One region of the Pseudarthrobacter sp. R1 genome, then DNA from elsewhere that is predicted to be linked to it. Evidence: riboswitches for the same ligand, from Rfam matches in the RefSeq annotation. Region 1 holds a riboswitch; each other region holds the start of a gene.
The links. Region 1 has a riboswitch for cyclic di-AMP ahead of M8J71_RS17215 (C40 family peptidase). Riboswitches for the same ligand answer to the same signal wherever they lie in the genome.

Region 2: another riboswitch for cyclic di-AMP. It lies ahead of M8J71_RS00270 (C40 family peptidase); the one in region 1 lies ahead of M8J71_RS17215 (C40 family peptidase).
Region 3: another riboswitch for cyclic di-AMP. It lies ahead of M8J71_RS06530 (NlpC/P60 family protein); the one in region 1 lies ahead of M8J71_RS17215 (C40 family peptidase).
Region 4: another riboswitch for cyclic di-AMP. It lies ahead of M8J71_RS02770 (hypothetical protein); the one in region 1 lies ahead of M8J71_RS17215 (C40 family peptidase).

What each region holds. Positions count from the first base shown of each region.
Region 1 covers NZ_JAMKFI010000008.1:1,340,134-1,343,354, reverse strand. The annotation lists gene M8J71_RS17220 (dienelactone hydrolase family protein) at 1-960, opposite strand, end outside; cyclic di-AMP (ydaO/yuaA leader) riboswitch at 1,267-1,430, shown strand; gene M8J71_RS17215 (C40 family peptidase) at 1,434-2,273, shown strand; gene M8J71_RS17210 (protein adenylyltransferase SelO) at 2,422-3,221, opposite strand, start outside.
Region 2 covers NZ_JAMKFI010000001.1:54,949-58,169, reverse strand. The annotation lists partial or broken gene M8J71_RS00275 (NlpC/P60 family protein) at 1-161, opposite strand, end outside; gene M8J71_RS00270 (C40 family peptidase) at 312-995, opposite strand; cyclic di-AMP (ydaO/yuaA leader) riboswitch at 1,066-1,248, opposite strand; gene M8J71_RS00265 (M23 family metallopeptidase) at 1,377-2,198, opposite strand; cyclic di-AMP (ydaO/yuaA leader) riboswitch at 2,209-2,420, opposite strand; gene M8J71_RS00260 (metal-dependent transcriptional regulator) at 2,567-3,221, opposite strand, start outside.
Region 3 covers NZ_JAMKFI010000006.1:101,045-104,265, reverse strand. The annotation lists gene M8J71_RS06535 (AMP-binding protein) at 1-1,090, shown strand, start outside; cyclic di-AMP (ydaO/yuaA leader) riboswitch at 1,195-1,377, shown strand; gene M8J71_RS06530 (NlpC/P60 family protein) at 1,385-2,170, shown strand; gene M8J71_RS06525 (dihydrofolate reductase family protein) at 2,353-2,916, opposite strand; gene M8J71_RS06520 (SDR family NAD(P)-dependent oxidoreductase) at 2,994-3,221, opposite strand, start outside.
Region 4 covers NZ_JAMKFI010000002.1:177,640-180,860, reverse strand. The annotation lists gene M8J71_RS02780 (response regulator transcription factor) at 1-399, shown strand, start outside; gene M8J71_RS02775 (sensor histidine kinase) at 407-1,903, shown strand; cyclic di-AMP (ydaO/yuaA leader) riboswitch at 2,030-2,190, shown strand; gene M8J71_RS02770 (hypothetical protein) at 2,196-2,933, shown strand; gene M8J71_RS02765 (YdeI/OmpD-associated family protein) at 3,074-3,221, shown strand, end outside.

The DNA.
Region 1 (3,221 bases):
GAACCACGCGAGGGTATCGTTCCACGCAGCCGTAGCCTGGGCTTCGTTGTAGCGGTCGCCGGTGTCGTTGTGGAAGGCATGGTCAACGCCGGGATAGACGGTGAGCTGATGGACAACATCAGTGGCTGCGAGCGCATCCTTGAGAGCAGGCATCGCGCCCGTGATGCGCTGGTCAAGTTCGGCGTAAACCCCGAAAACGGCGGCCTTGATGCCGGGCACTTTGCCCAGGTCAGGGGCTGGCCCGTAGAACGCCGAGGTGGCTTTCAACCCGTCCAGCTCTGTGGCCGCCTGCCAGGTGATACCGCCGCCGAAGCAGTAGCCGGTCATGGCGATACGTCCGCCGTCCACGAAGTCCTGGGCTTTGAGATACTCCAGCGCTGCTGCGAAGTCGGCAACGTGGCGCTGGGCGCCGGCCTGGGTGAGGGCACCGGGAACAGCGTCGCGGTCCATGTTCGCAGTCCCGCCCTCCCGGCTGAGCAGGTCAAGGGCGAGGGCGGCGTAACCCTCTTTCGCGAAGCGGCGGGCCACATCTTCGATATGGGGTGTCAGCCCGCGGTTCTCATGGCAGATCAGCACGGCAGGGCTGCGCCCTTCCTGCTCTGGCCTGGCCAGATAGGCGCTGACTGAGGTTCCGCCGGACGGAAACTGTACGGTCGCCGTCGTCATCCCTGGCGCACCCTCGGGTACGGAAAGCGGGCTCTTCGCCCCGGGCACTGCACCGGAACCGGCAGTCCCGGCGGCCGAAGAGGTTGAAGGCTCCGGGGTGGGCATGGGGTCGGTGCTCCGCGGCACCTCACTGGGCGTGCAGCCCACCAGCAGCATCGCCGCCGCGGCGGCTGCCATGCTGCCGGTGATGAACGCAACCCGCCGGGTGAAAGTCCGCTGACTCAGCGCCCCGGCACGGTAGTCGTCAAAAAATTCCTCGATCAGGTATTTCTCATACTTGCCTAGCTGGGTCACTGTGCCTCCTCGCCGGTGCCGAACATCCTCCTCCCTCCGGTTCTTCCGGGCAAGGGTTATGCGTTCACTTTTCGAATCCCTTTATCAGTTTGTGACAAAGACCACGGCCGGTTGCTCGGCGCGCCTATCTCGCGAGGTCAGAAGGATGTGGGTTATGAATCTATTCATTTGCCAAATGCGATAGGAGCACCTCGTATGTTACCCAAACGTGACAATGGGCCTGGAATCAGGTTATGGTCTTCAGGTGTCCCTCTCAGACGGGACATTCCCGTCAGTATGCCGAGCCCTGCCACTGACCCGGGATTCAATCGTTTCCAGCTGGCAGGGACGGGGGAACCAAGTTTCCGCGGCCTCATTCGAGGCCTTGGGGTTAAGTCGATAGCGCCTCCGTTCCGTTCGGAGTTGCTGCCGGCCGGGTATCTCCAACCCGAACCCGACAGCTCACCCCGCAGGCATGGGAGAGGCGATCAACCGTGTCAAAAAATTCCACCACCGCCCGTCACCGCGCGACTCCGGCCCGCTCAATCGCGCTCCAGGGCTTGGCTGTCTCAGCCAAGTCGCTTGGCCGCCCGGCGCTCGCCGTAGCCGCAGCTTCCGGCATTGCCTTCGGTGTGGGGGCTCCAGCCTATGCAGGCGTGGGCACCCCGGACACCACCGAGACCACTAACACCCAGGCTTATGCAGCGCCGGCCGCTGCAGTGGCTGCCCCTGCAGCAGCTGCAGCCAACGTGCACACCGTCGTCTCCGGCGACACCCTGGGCGCCATCTCGGCCGCCAACGGTGTAGCCCTGAATGACGTTCTGTCCGCCAACGGTCTGTCGATCGACACGATCATCTTCCCCGGCGACCGGATCCAGATCCCCGGCGCCGGCGCCGTTGCAGCTGCTCCGGCTCCCGTCAAGGCTGCTGCCGCTCCCGCTAACACCGGAATGAACATGTCCTACACCTCCACGGCGCCTGCTCCGGCTGCGGCAGCACCCGCTCCGGCTCCGGCAGCCACCGGCACCGGCACCGGCGCAGCCATCCTGGCCAATGCTTACGGCCAGGTGGGCGTCACACAGGACTGCACCGCGATGGTGGAAAAGGCCCTGCGCACCGTGGGCAAAGGCGTTGGCGACCTGGCCCCCACTCAATTCTTCCAGTACGGCTCCACTGTGGCCACCCCCGCTCCCGGCGACCTGGTGATCACCCCCACCCACGTGGGCGTCTACGCCGGTGACGGCCAGGTGGTCAGCGGCGGCGTAAACGGTAACCAGACGCTGGTCCACTCGATCAGCTGGCTCAGCGCTCCGTCCTTCGTCCGCGTAGCGTAATCACACCACCCCGAACAGGGGCGGCAGACGGGATTGTTCCCGGCTGCCGCCCCTGTTTTGTTGCCGGGCTCCGGCAACCGGGCTTCCGGGAAGCCTGCACTTCCGCCGGCCTGCCCGCAGGTGGCGTGACTGCTTGTGCTGTGGCTGCCTACGTGCCGCAGAAGGTCTGGTAGCTGCCGAAGTCCTCCGGCGCTCCCTCGGCGTAGCGTTCGAGCCCCGGCCGCTCGTGGAACGGGCTACGGACCACGTCGAGGAGTTGGTTGAAGGGATCAAGGTTTCCCTCCGTTGCTGCGGCGAGCGCTTCCTCCACCAGGTGGTTGCGAGGTATGTAGGCGGGGTTGACCCTGTCCATCATGCCGGCGTCGGGGTGCAGGGCACGCCACCGTTCCGCCCATGCGTCGAAGGCAGCCAAGTCCAGGACCATCCCCCTGGCAGGGCGTTCATTTCCCCTTGCCGCCTGGGCCAGGTTCCGGAAGAAGGACGTGTAGTCGATTGGTCCGTCCTTCAGGAGGTCCACCAGCCCGTCCACCACCTCCGAGGCTTCTTCAGCCTCAGGGGTTTCCGCTGGTGCTGCTGCCAAACCGACTTTGGTTTTCATGCCGGAGAACCAGGCATCACTGTATTGGCGGCGGAACTTGCCGAGTGCCTCGACGGCAGGGGCCACGGCCTGTTCCTGGTCCTCGTTGAAGAGCGGCAGCATGGCCTCGGCGAGTCGGGCCAGGTTCCATTCGGCAATGACGGGCTGGTTGGCGTACGCATAACGCCCGCCGACGTCAATGGAGCTGTAGACCGCAGCAGGATTAAAGGCGTCCATAAAGGCGCAGGGGCCGTAGTCGATGGTTTCGCCGGAGATGGTCATGTTGTCCGTGTTCATCACGCCGTGGACGAATCCCACCAGCATCCACTGCGCCACCAGCGATGCCTGGGCGGCCACCACCCTTTCGAAGA
Region 2 (3,221 bases), on a different contig from region 1:
CTGCTGCCAGCCGGAGCCGTAGCGGTCACCTTCGCAACAGCGGCGGTCCTTGCGGCCGGAGCAGGGGCCGGAGCGGCTTCCTGGACCTCCACCTCGGGCTCCGGAGCTTCCACAACGGCAGCCGGCGTGGCGGTTACAGCAGGCTTCTCGAAGGAGATGGCACCTTCAAAGCCGCATGTGGGCAGCCAAAGGTGTTTGGACGCGCCGGCATCTTGGGGGTGCGCCGGCACGCCCCGAACGGGGATGTGTGCTGATTTAGCGAAGAGCGTGTTTGGGCAAAGAAAAAGCCCTTGGACCGTGGGGTCGAAGAACTAGTTCACAGTGAAGAAGGCTGAGGAGCCGGTAGCAGCTACCGAGTGCAGCAGCGTTCCCTGGGAGGGGTTCAGGGCACTGATCATCATGCCGTTGCCGACGTAGATACCGACGTGCGCTCCGCCGTTCTGCATGACCAGGTCACCCGGCTGCGGCGTGGAGGTGGGCTTCATTGCAGTCCACGCGTTGACGCGGGGGATGCTGATGCCGGCCTGGGCGTAGACCCACTGGGTGAAGCCTGAGCAGTCCCAGCCGTTGGGGGTGGTGCCGCCCCAAACGTACGGACGGCCGATGCCTGTGTAGGCGAGGCCCGCAATTCCGGAAGTGGACGCCGAGGCAACTGTCTCCACGGCCTTGTCCGCAACGGAGCCGGCCGACGCGGCGGAAGCAGTGGTCACACCCTGTTCGTCGTCGGAGTCCGTGGACTGCGCAACTACCCGCTCAACAACGGGTGCCGGGGTGGTCTTGACCAGGGGACGTTCGAAGGAGACAGTAGCCGTGGGCGCCGCGGTGACAGCGAGGGCGCTTTGTGCCGATCCGGTTTCCGTGGAAGCGGAGACACCAGCCGTGGTGTCCGCTGCATTGGCCGGCAGGCCCATGGTCAGGATGAGGCCCGAGGCGGCTGCGATGACTGCAGCCTGGCGACCTACTGTCCCGGCATTGGCACTAACAGCCTTGGACATGGAGTCCAGGGGGTTGGTACGAACCGGTTGCGCACGGTGGCGCGCAGAATTATGGCGTGAAGACACGAAGGTAGCCTCTCCCAATGCCTACGAGGTGAGCTGTCGGATTCGGATGGGAGTCACCCGGCCGCGCGGCTTCCTGAAAAGCTTTTGCGACTTAACCCCAAGGCCTTCAAAAAAGCGAAGACCAAAATTGGTTCCCCCGCCCCTGCCAGACGATGAAATGCGAACGGACCTTGAGCGGTGGCAGAGTTAGGCAATCCGCACAAGAGCGTCAACTTCGGAAAAGTTGACGCGAGTTAGACGGTACAGCAGTTCTGTGTGAATGTCACATTCAGGTCACGGCAGGTCAAGACTATTCGATAGCTCACCGTCACTTGACTAAAGCCAGCCGGTTGGGTCAACAACTTCGCCGTTGACCTGGACCTCAAAGTGGAGGTGGCAGCCGGTGGAGGCTCCTGTGGTCCCGCTGAGGGCCACAACGTCCCCGCGGGACACTGTCTGCCCCTCCTTCACGCTGAAGGACGACAGGTGGTTGTAGGTGGTTTCCAGGCCGTTGCCGTGATCCACCACGACGCGGTTGCCGCCACCATACTGGTGCCACCCAGCGAAAGTGACGGTTCCGGTGGCCGCGGCCAGAACGGAAGTGCCGCACTGGGCCACATAGTCCTGTCCGCGGTGGAAGTCACCGGATCCTCCGGTGATCGGGCTGACCCGGTAGCCGAACGGTGAAGCAGTACTCAAAGCGGCGAGCGGCGCACCAAGACTTCCGGCGGAAGCGGCGCGGGTGATGGCGCCGGCGGACTGGGCACTGAGCAGCTGTTTCAGCTTGCCGTCCGGGTCCGCCTGGGTAACCACAGCAGAGCGGCTGAAGTCAATCTGGGCGCCCGCTTCCGCCGAAACCTGCGGCTGGGGCGCAACAGCGGACGCGGCGACAGGAGTGGATCCGGATGCGTCCGTGGCCATTACTGGACTGGTGGCCGGCACGGTCACGGTGAGCACCAGTCCGGTGGCGGCCAGGGCGATACCGGCCTTTTGGCCGATGCCGCTGGCAGCCGCGAACTCAGTGATTTGGCGGAAGGGACCCCGACGGCGGCGCGCATCACGGTGCGGATCGCGGGGGCGTTCCGAGGTGATGACTTCGACAACGCGCGGTGTCGAAGCAGGGACCGCCGCGCGGCGGCGTCCCCTGGAATTCTGCATGGTCAAGAAGGGTTCCTCTCTGGAAAGCCTGCGAAGTTAGCTGTCGGATTCGGGTCAGAGAGTTCAAAGACCCGGTCCGCCGTAAGCAAGCTTCGGCACAGAGATATCCCCGGAGGAATCCTTCACTGGAAGAGGCTTGCTGCTGACGGACTTCACCCCAAGGCAGACCCCCGCTGCCGCTTGTGGTTCCCCCGCCTCTGCCAGTTACGACTCGTGCTCCTGATCCGCTGGCAGAGCTCGGCTCCAGATCAGGTAACGCTTTAATATCAACGCTTGGTTCAACTATAGATGCTTAAGCCCGAAAGTAACAATTCCGTTATCTTTGCGTAACGCACTTCACGCGGGGTATGGCGCCGGCTCTTTGCTCTCTAGCGGATCGCCACGAACACGTGCGCGGCAACCTCCGGGGGCAGCTCCAGCGCACCCTCGATTCCCGGAACCCGGACCGAGATGTAGTCGCCCACCCGCTCCAGCGACACAGCCGCACCCGGCCGGATGCCGCCTTCATCAAGCTGGGAGAGCAGTTCAGGCTCTACCTGGATGGGCTCGGCGAGCCGGCTGATGGTCACCACCGAGGCAGGACCGTACGACTTCATCGCCTCCAAAAGGCTAATGGCGCCGTCCGCAAAACCCATTGACGGCACGCCGCCCAGGGCAGCAAGACCCGGGATCGGATTCCCGTACGGGGACTCGGTGGGATGGTTCAGCAGTTCATAGATGCGCCGTTCCACCCGCTCGCTCATAACGTGCTCCCAGCGGCAGGCTTCGTCGTGGACATAGGCCCAGTCCAAACCGATCACATCGGCGAGAAGACGTTCAGCCAGGCGGTGCTTGCGCATTACTTCGGTGGCACGCTTCCGGCCCGTCTCGGTCAGCTCAAGGTGGCGGTCGCCGGAGACAACCACCAGGCCGTCCCGCTCCATGCGCCCGATGGTTTGGGAGACGGTAGGCCCGGAGTGGCGCAGCCGCTCGGCGATCCGGGCGCGGAGGGCAATGATGTTCTCTTCCTCGAGCTCCAGAATG
Region 3 (3,221 bases), on a different contig from region 1:
GGAATGCCCCGTTGTGGGAGACGACGACACGTTCGTCTCCCTTGATGGTGACTCGCTGTCCTACGTGGCGGTCTCGGTTCAGCTGGAACGCGTCCTGGGACAGCTTCCCTCGGACTGGCACCTATTGCCCGTGCGGGAATTGGAGCGCCGCCGGAAGCCCAGGCGGTGGAGCCCCTTTTCCTTCCTGGAAACCTCGATTGTGCTGCGGGCCGTCGCCATCGTGTGCATTGTGGCCACGCACGTGGAGCTGATCATGTTCCAGACCGCCCACCTGCTCTTCGTGGTGGCCGGTTACAACTTCGCACGCTTCCAGTTGGCGGACCAGCGGCTCCCGCGGCTGCGCCGCCAACTCCGCGGGGCGGCCCGGATAGTTCTGCCCTCAACCGCTTTTATCGCCGTGGCCTACCTGCTCACGGACCGCTACAGCGTTGCCAATATCTTCCTGCTGAACGCCATAGTTGGGCCCGAGCAAGTAACCACGCAGTGGCATTTCTGGTTTGTGGAACTGCTGGTGTACATCCTGCTGGCCGTGGCAGCGCTCATGGCCGTGCCCTGGGTTGACCGGGTGGAGCGCCGTGCGCCGTTCGCTTTCGCCCTGGGGCTGGTGGCCATCGCGCTGCTGAGCCGGTACGACATCGTGGATCCCGGCCTGCCCAAGCCGCCGCCGGTGTTCTGGCTCTTTGCGCTCGGCTGGGCGCTCGCCCGGGCCCGCACGCACTTCCACAGAATCACTGTCTCGGTCATCACCCTGGTGACGCTGCCGGGGTTCTTCGGCAGCACCGTCCGCGATGTCACCGTCGCGGCAGGCATTCTGCTGCTGGTGTGGGTGCCCGCCCTGCCGGTGCCGGCGGTCCTGCGCCGGGTCACCGGCTGGCTGGCGGCGGCGTCCCTGTATATCTACCTCACCCACTGGCTGGTCTACCCGCTGCTGCTTCCCATCAATCCGGTCCTGGCCGTCGTCGGGTCCCTCGTGCTGGGGGTGGGCTACTGGGCGCTCTGCAGGTGGTTGCCCACTACGGCAGCATTCAAATGGGCGGGGCGGCGCTTCACATCGTTGCTACGTCCAGTTGGACGGGAGCGATCGACGTAGGTTGCAGCCCGAAAGCCGTTATGCAAATGTGACAAGTGGGGCTGGTGTGATGTAGGGTCTGAAACCGTGCCCGTTTCTCCGAATGCGGCACTCCTGAGCAGACTTGCCTAACTCTGCCGCTGCCCGGGATCCGTTCGCAAAATCGTCCGGCAGAGACGGGGAAACCAATATCGGCCTGCTTCCGGCAGGCCTTGGGGTGAAGCCGTGCCTGATGCATTCCGTGCATCACCACGGCCGGGTGTCTCCCATCCGAATCCGACAGCTAACCTCGCAGGCAGTGGGAGAGGCCCTTTCATGCCCAATGGCAAAGCTCACGGCCGCCGCCGCGCGGTCCCCGTCCAGACCAGCCCTTTGGCGGTCCTGTCCAAATCCGTCGCTGGCCACGCCGGCGGTGTAGGCCGCCAGGCCGCCGTCATCGCGGCCGCTTCCGGCCTCGTCCTGACCAGCGGCATCGCCGCCCAGGCAGCAGACGCCCCAACCCAGCGCGAAGCCGAGCCGGCATCGAACCTCGAAGTCACCAGCCAAGTGCAAACCCCGCTCAGCGCAGACGCCACCGTGCAGATCTCCTTCGAGCGTACCGCCGACGAGGCCACTCCTGCCCCCGTCGTGGAAGCACCCAAGCCGGTCGCCGTCGAGGCCCCCAAAGCGGCCGCTCCTGCCGCTTCTACCGCCGTAAAGACACAGGCCGTTGCGCCGGCCAAGGCCCAGGTCACCGTTACGCCCGCTGCTGCCGCTCCGGCTGCTGCCCCGGCAGCAGGCGGAATCAACGCCACCATGCTGTCCTCCGCTTACGCGCAGATCGGCATGATTCAGGACTGCACGCGACTGGTCGAAAATGCCCTGAATGCTGCAGGGATCCCGGTCGGTGACCTTGGCCCGATGCAGTTCATGAACTACGGCACCGTCGTCTCCGATCCCCAGCCCGGCGACATGGTCATGCAGCCCGGCCACGTAGGTATTTACGTCGGTGACGGCCAGGTCCTCAGCTCCGGCCTGAACGGCAAGAACGAAACCGCCGTCCACCCCCTGTCCTGGATGACCTCCAAGGGCGGCGTCACCTTCGTCCGCGCAGGCAAATAGAAACCACTGAAGGCCGGTGAGTCAAATGCCTTAGGGGCATTGACTCACCGGCCTTCAGCATGCCCTCGGCATAGTGGGAGCATTGCCATTTCCGCCGTATCGCGTGGTTATGTTGCCCCATGCCTTCCCGACCTTCGGCCGGGGTGTGGCCAGCCGTACACAGTGAACGCCTCGTGGGGCACTCAGCGCCTGGTCGCATACCTGGTCATGACCACACCGTCGGGAAACTTCCGGGTCTCCACCAGGTTCAGGTTCACCCAGTTGTCCAAGGCTGTGAAGAACGGCGTGCCGCCGCCCACCAGGACCGGATGGGTGACCATCAGATATTCGTCGATCAGCCCGGCCCGCATGGCCGCCGCGGCGAGTGTGGCACCGCCGATGTCCATGAAGCCGCCGTCATCGGCTTTGAGCCGGGTGATCTCCGTGACCGCGTCGCCAGTGGCCAGGCGGGTGTTCCAGGCGACCGTGCGGGGCGTCGAGGAGAACACCATTTTCGGCATGTCCCGCCAGCGGCGGGCATACTCGATGTCGGCAGGCGTGGCGCCGGGCTGCTGGTCGGCCGTCGGCCAGTGGGAGCTCATCGCCTCCCACAGTTTGCGCCCGTACAGCGCCAGGCCCGTAGCCCCCACCCGGTCGGACCACCATTGGAACAGTTCGTCGCTCGGGGCGCTCCAGCCGAGGTCGTCCCCGGGCGCGGCGATGTAGCCGTCCACGCTCACGTTCATGCCAAAGGCCAGGTTACGCATGGCGACAGTCTCGCCCGCGCCGGTATTCCTTGTACAGACCAGCGCGCGCCGTAAAGCACGCCCCGACCCAGCGCCGGTCAAAGTGTTGCGGTCAGTACTCCGCCGTCAGCGCGCACGGCAGCGCCGTTCGTTGCAGAGGAAAGCGGGCTCGAGAGATAAGCGGCGAGAGCCGCAATTTCGTCCGGCTCGATGAAGCGCTCAAGCAGAGACGTCTGGTTCCCGCCCATGATCAGCGCCTTCAACTCTTCGGTGGAGAGTCGCTGCGCCTCGGCAATACCGCGGACCGTATTGGCTACGCCGTCTGA
Region 4 (3,221 bases), on a different contig from region 1:
GGTGGCGACGACTATGTCACCAAACCGTTCAGCATGGAGGAAGTCCTGCTTCGGCTGCACCGCCTGGTGCAGCGCTCCGGAGTTGCCGCTATGGACACGGCCGAATTGGTGGTAGGAGACCTTGTCCTCAACGTTGATACCCGGGAAGTGACCCGGGCCGGGGCGGAGCTCCAGCTCACGGCCACGCAGTTCGAGCTGCTCCGCTACCTCATGGAGAATCCCAAGCGCGTCATCAGCAAGGCGCAGATCCTGGACCGCGTGTGGGACTACGACTTCGGCGGCCAGGCCAACATTGTGGAGCTTTATATCTCCTACCTGCGCAAGAAGGTGGACGCAGTTCACCCGCCCATGATCCACACCGTGCGCGGCGCAGGGTACGTCATCAAGCCTGCAGAGTAAGCGCACCATGGCGTCACAACAGGCAGCCCATCCCCATCGCCGGAGCTTGCTCAAACCCGGCACCTGGCACTTGCGTACCCGCCTCATCCTCCTGGCCATGGCCCTGCTCATCGCCATCTGCGGTGCCGTGGGCGTTGCCAGCTATGCTTCCATGGATGCGTTCCTGACCCGCCAGCTGGATGAACAGCTGAGCCAGGCTGCAGACCGGTCCAACAATCCGGGCCGCCCTCCCATGGGCGGCTTCAATGGAAGGGATCCCCTGGACGCCCGCGGCCAAAGCGTGGGAACCATGAACGCCCGCATCCTCAACGGCCAGGTGAACAGTGGTGGATTCCTCACCTCGGACACCACGCGTTCTGCACTGTCCGCCGAGGACAAGCAGACGCTGCTGGCGCTGGCGACAGACACGGAGCCCGTGGACCGTAGCCTCTCAAACGGTGCCTACCGGCTGGTAGCGGTGAAAACGAACTTCGGTGATGTCCTGGTCACCGGGCTCCCCCTCGCTGCCAAAGAAAGCACGCTTGCCTCCCTCGTGTGGACCTTTGTGGTCGTCTCGCTTGGCGGGTTGCTCTTGATCGGATTAGTGGGCACGGTCCTGATCCGACGCACCATGAAACCTCTTGAGCAGCTGTCGGAGGTTGCCACCCGGGTTTCGCAGCTTCCCCTGGACGCCGGCGAGGTGGCACTCGCGGTGCGCGTGCCGCCGTCGAACTCCAATCCGGGAACGGAAGTAGGCAGCGTCGGTCACGGGGTGAAAAGGAGACGGGATAACGTGGCGAGCGCGCTGCAGGCGCGGCAGATGAGCGAAACAAAGGTGCGGCAGTTTGTGGCCGATGCCTCGCACGAGCTGCGTACTCCCCTGACCGCCATCCGCGGCTACACCGAATTGATGAGGATGACGGAGGCCTTCACCCCCGACGGCCAAAAGTCCCTTGCCCGTGTGCAGAGCCAGTCAGAGCGGATGACCGCTTTGGTGGAAGACCTGCTGCTGCTGGCCCGGCTCGATGAGGGCCAGCCGTTGAAGCTCAGCGAGGTGGACCTTACGCAGTTGGTGGTGGAAAGCGTCAGTGATGAAAAGGTGATGGCACCGGGCCACACCTGGCGGCTGGAACTTCCGGATGAGCCCGTGGTGGTCACCGGTGACGCCTCCCAGCTGCGCCAGGTGCTGATGAACCTGCTCTCCAACGCGCGCAAACACACCCCTGCCGGCACCACTGTTGTTACCGGCGTCGGAAAGACGGCTGGAGGTGCCGCGTTGATAACGGTAACGGACGACGGCGGCGGGATCCCGGCGGAGTTTGTGGACCATGTTTTTTCGCGCTTCGCCCGCGCAGACGCGGCCCGGAAGGGCACGGGAGATGGGGCGGGGGCTGCAGCGGCCGAAGGCACCAGCGGCCTCGGGTTGTCCATCGTGGAATCCATCATGGAGGCCCACGGCGGAAGGGTAACGGTGACATCACAATCCGGGCGCACAGAGTTCGCCTTACATCTCCCCTTGAGGTGAGGTTGGCAGCAAGGCGACGCGCCGCCGTCGTGATCTCTGTTACCAAAATGTGACTTACGCGCTGCATTCCTGTACCGTCGATTGGGTGCAGTTCGTGTTCGAGCCGCATATCCGGATGACGCCAAGCTCTGCCACTTCCCGGATTCCCTTTGAACATAGGCAGAGGCGGGGGACCCACCGTCCCGGGCACTGATTGCCCTTGGGGTTAAGCCAGCACGTGAACTTTCCGTGTGGCCGGATGCCCTCATCCGAACCCGACAGCTAACTCCGCAGGTGTGAGAGGCGATCCATCATGTTCAAAAACCTGGTAAAACCACGTCCGAAAAACGATTCCGCACCGCACGCTGGACCGGAAACCGGCAAAATCTCTTCTTTCGGCAAGCGCGCGGCCGTGATTGCCGCATCCTGCGCACTCCTCGTTGGAGTGGGAGCTGCGGGACAGGCTACAGAAACAAGCATCCGTGTAGCGGCCACTGAAACGCAGGCCGCCCAGGCGCAGTCGAACCTCAGCATCGAGAAGAGCGAGATTACCTCCAATCCCGCGCCTGAGCCCGCCGCTCCGGAGATAGCTGTAGCCCCGCAGGCGGCCGAGCCCGCCCCTGCGCCGGCTCCCGAACCTGCACCGGCACCCGCTCCTGAGCCTGCTCCTGCCCCTGCACCTGCTCCTGCCCCTGAGCCCGCTCCGGCTCCAGCGCCCGAGCCTGCACCCGTCGTCGCGGTCAACGATCCCGCCGGCGCCCAGGCGTACGCCGCTGGCCAGCTGGCGAACTACGGCTGGGCTCCTGACCAGATGCAGTGCCTGGTAACCCTGTGGGACAAGGAATCGGACTGGACCACCACGGCCACCAACCCGAGCAGCGGCGCCTACGGCATCGTGCAGTCCCTGCCCGCCGAGAAGATGGCCAGCGCCGGCCCGGACTACCTCACCAACTACCGCACGCAGATCAACTGGGGCCTGAATTACATCCAGGAGCGTTACCAGTCCCCGTGTGGTGCGCTGAACTTCCACCTGTCGAATAACTGGTACTAAGCAGTCCTGGCACATCCGGAACTGCAACACGCGGGCGGCGTTTTAAACAGCCGCGCACGTCTGGGTCCCGCGCCTGCTGGCTCCCGCACACTGGCTCCCGCACTTTCAAGGACCGGGGCCCGCCCGGCATACTGTGGTCCATGAAGTTCACCACCACCATCCAAGGCAGCGGCAATAAAACCGGCATCGTAGTCCCGGAGCAGGTTGTTTCGGAGCTGGGAGCCGGCAAGCGGCCGCCTGTGGTGGTCAGCATCAACGGCAAAAGCTATCGCAGCAGCATCGCAGTGA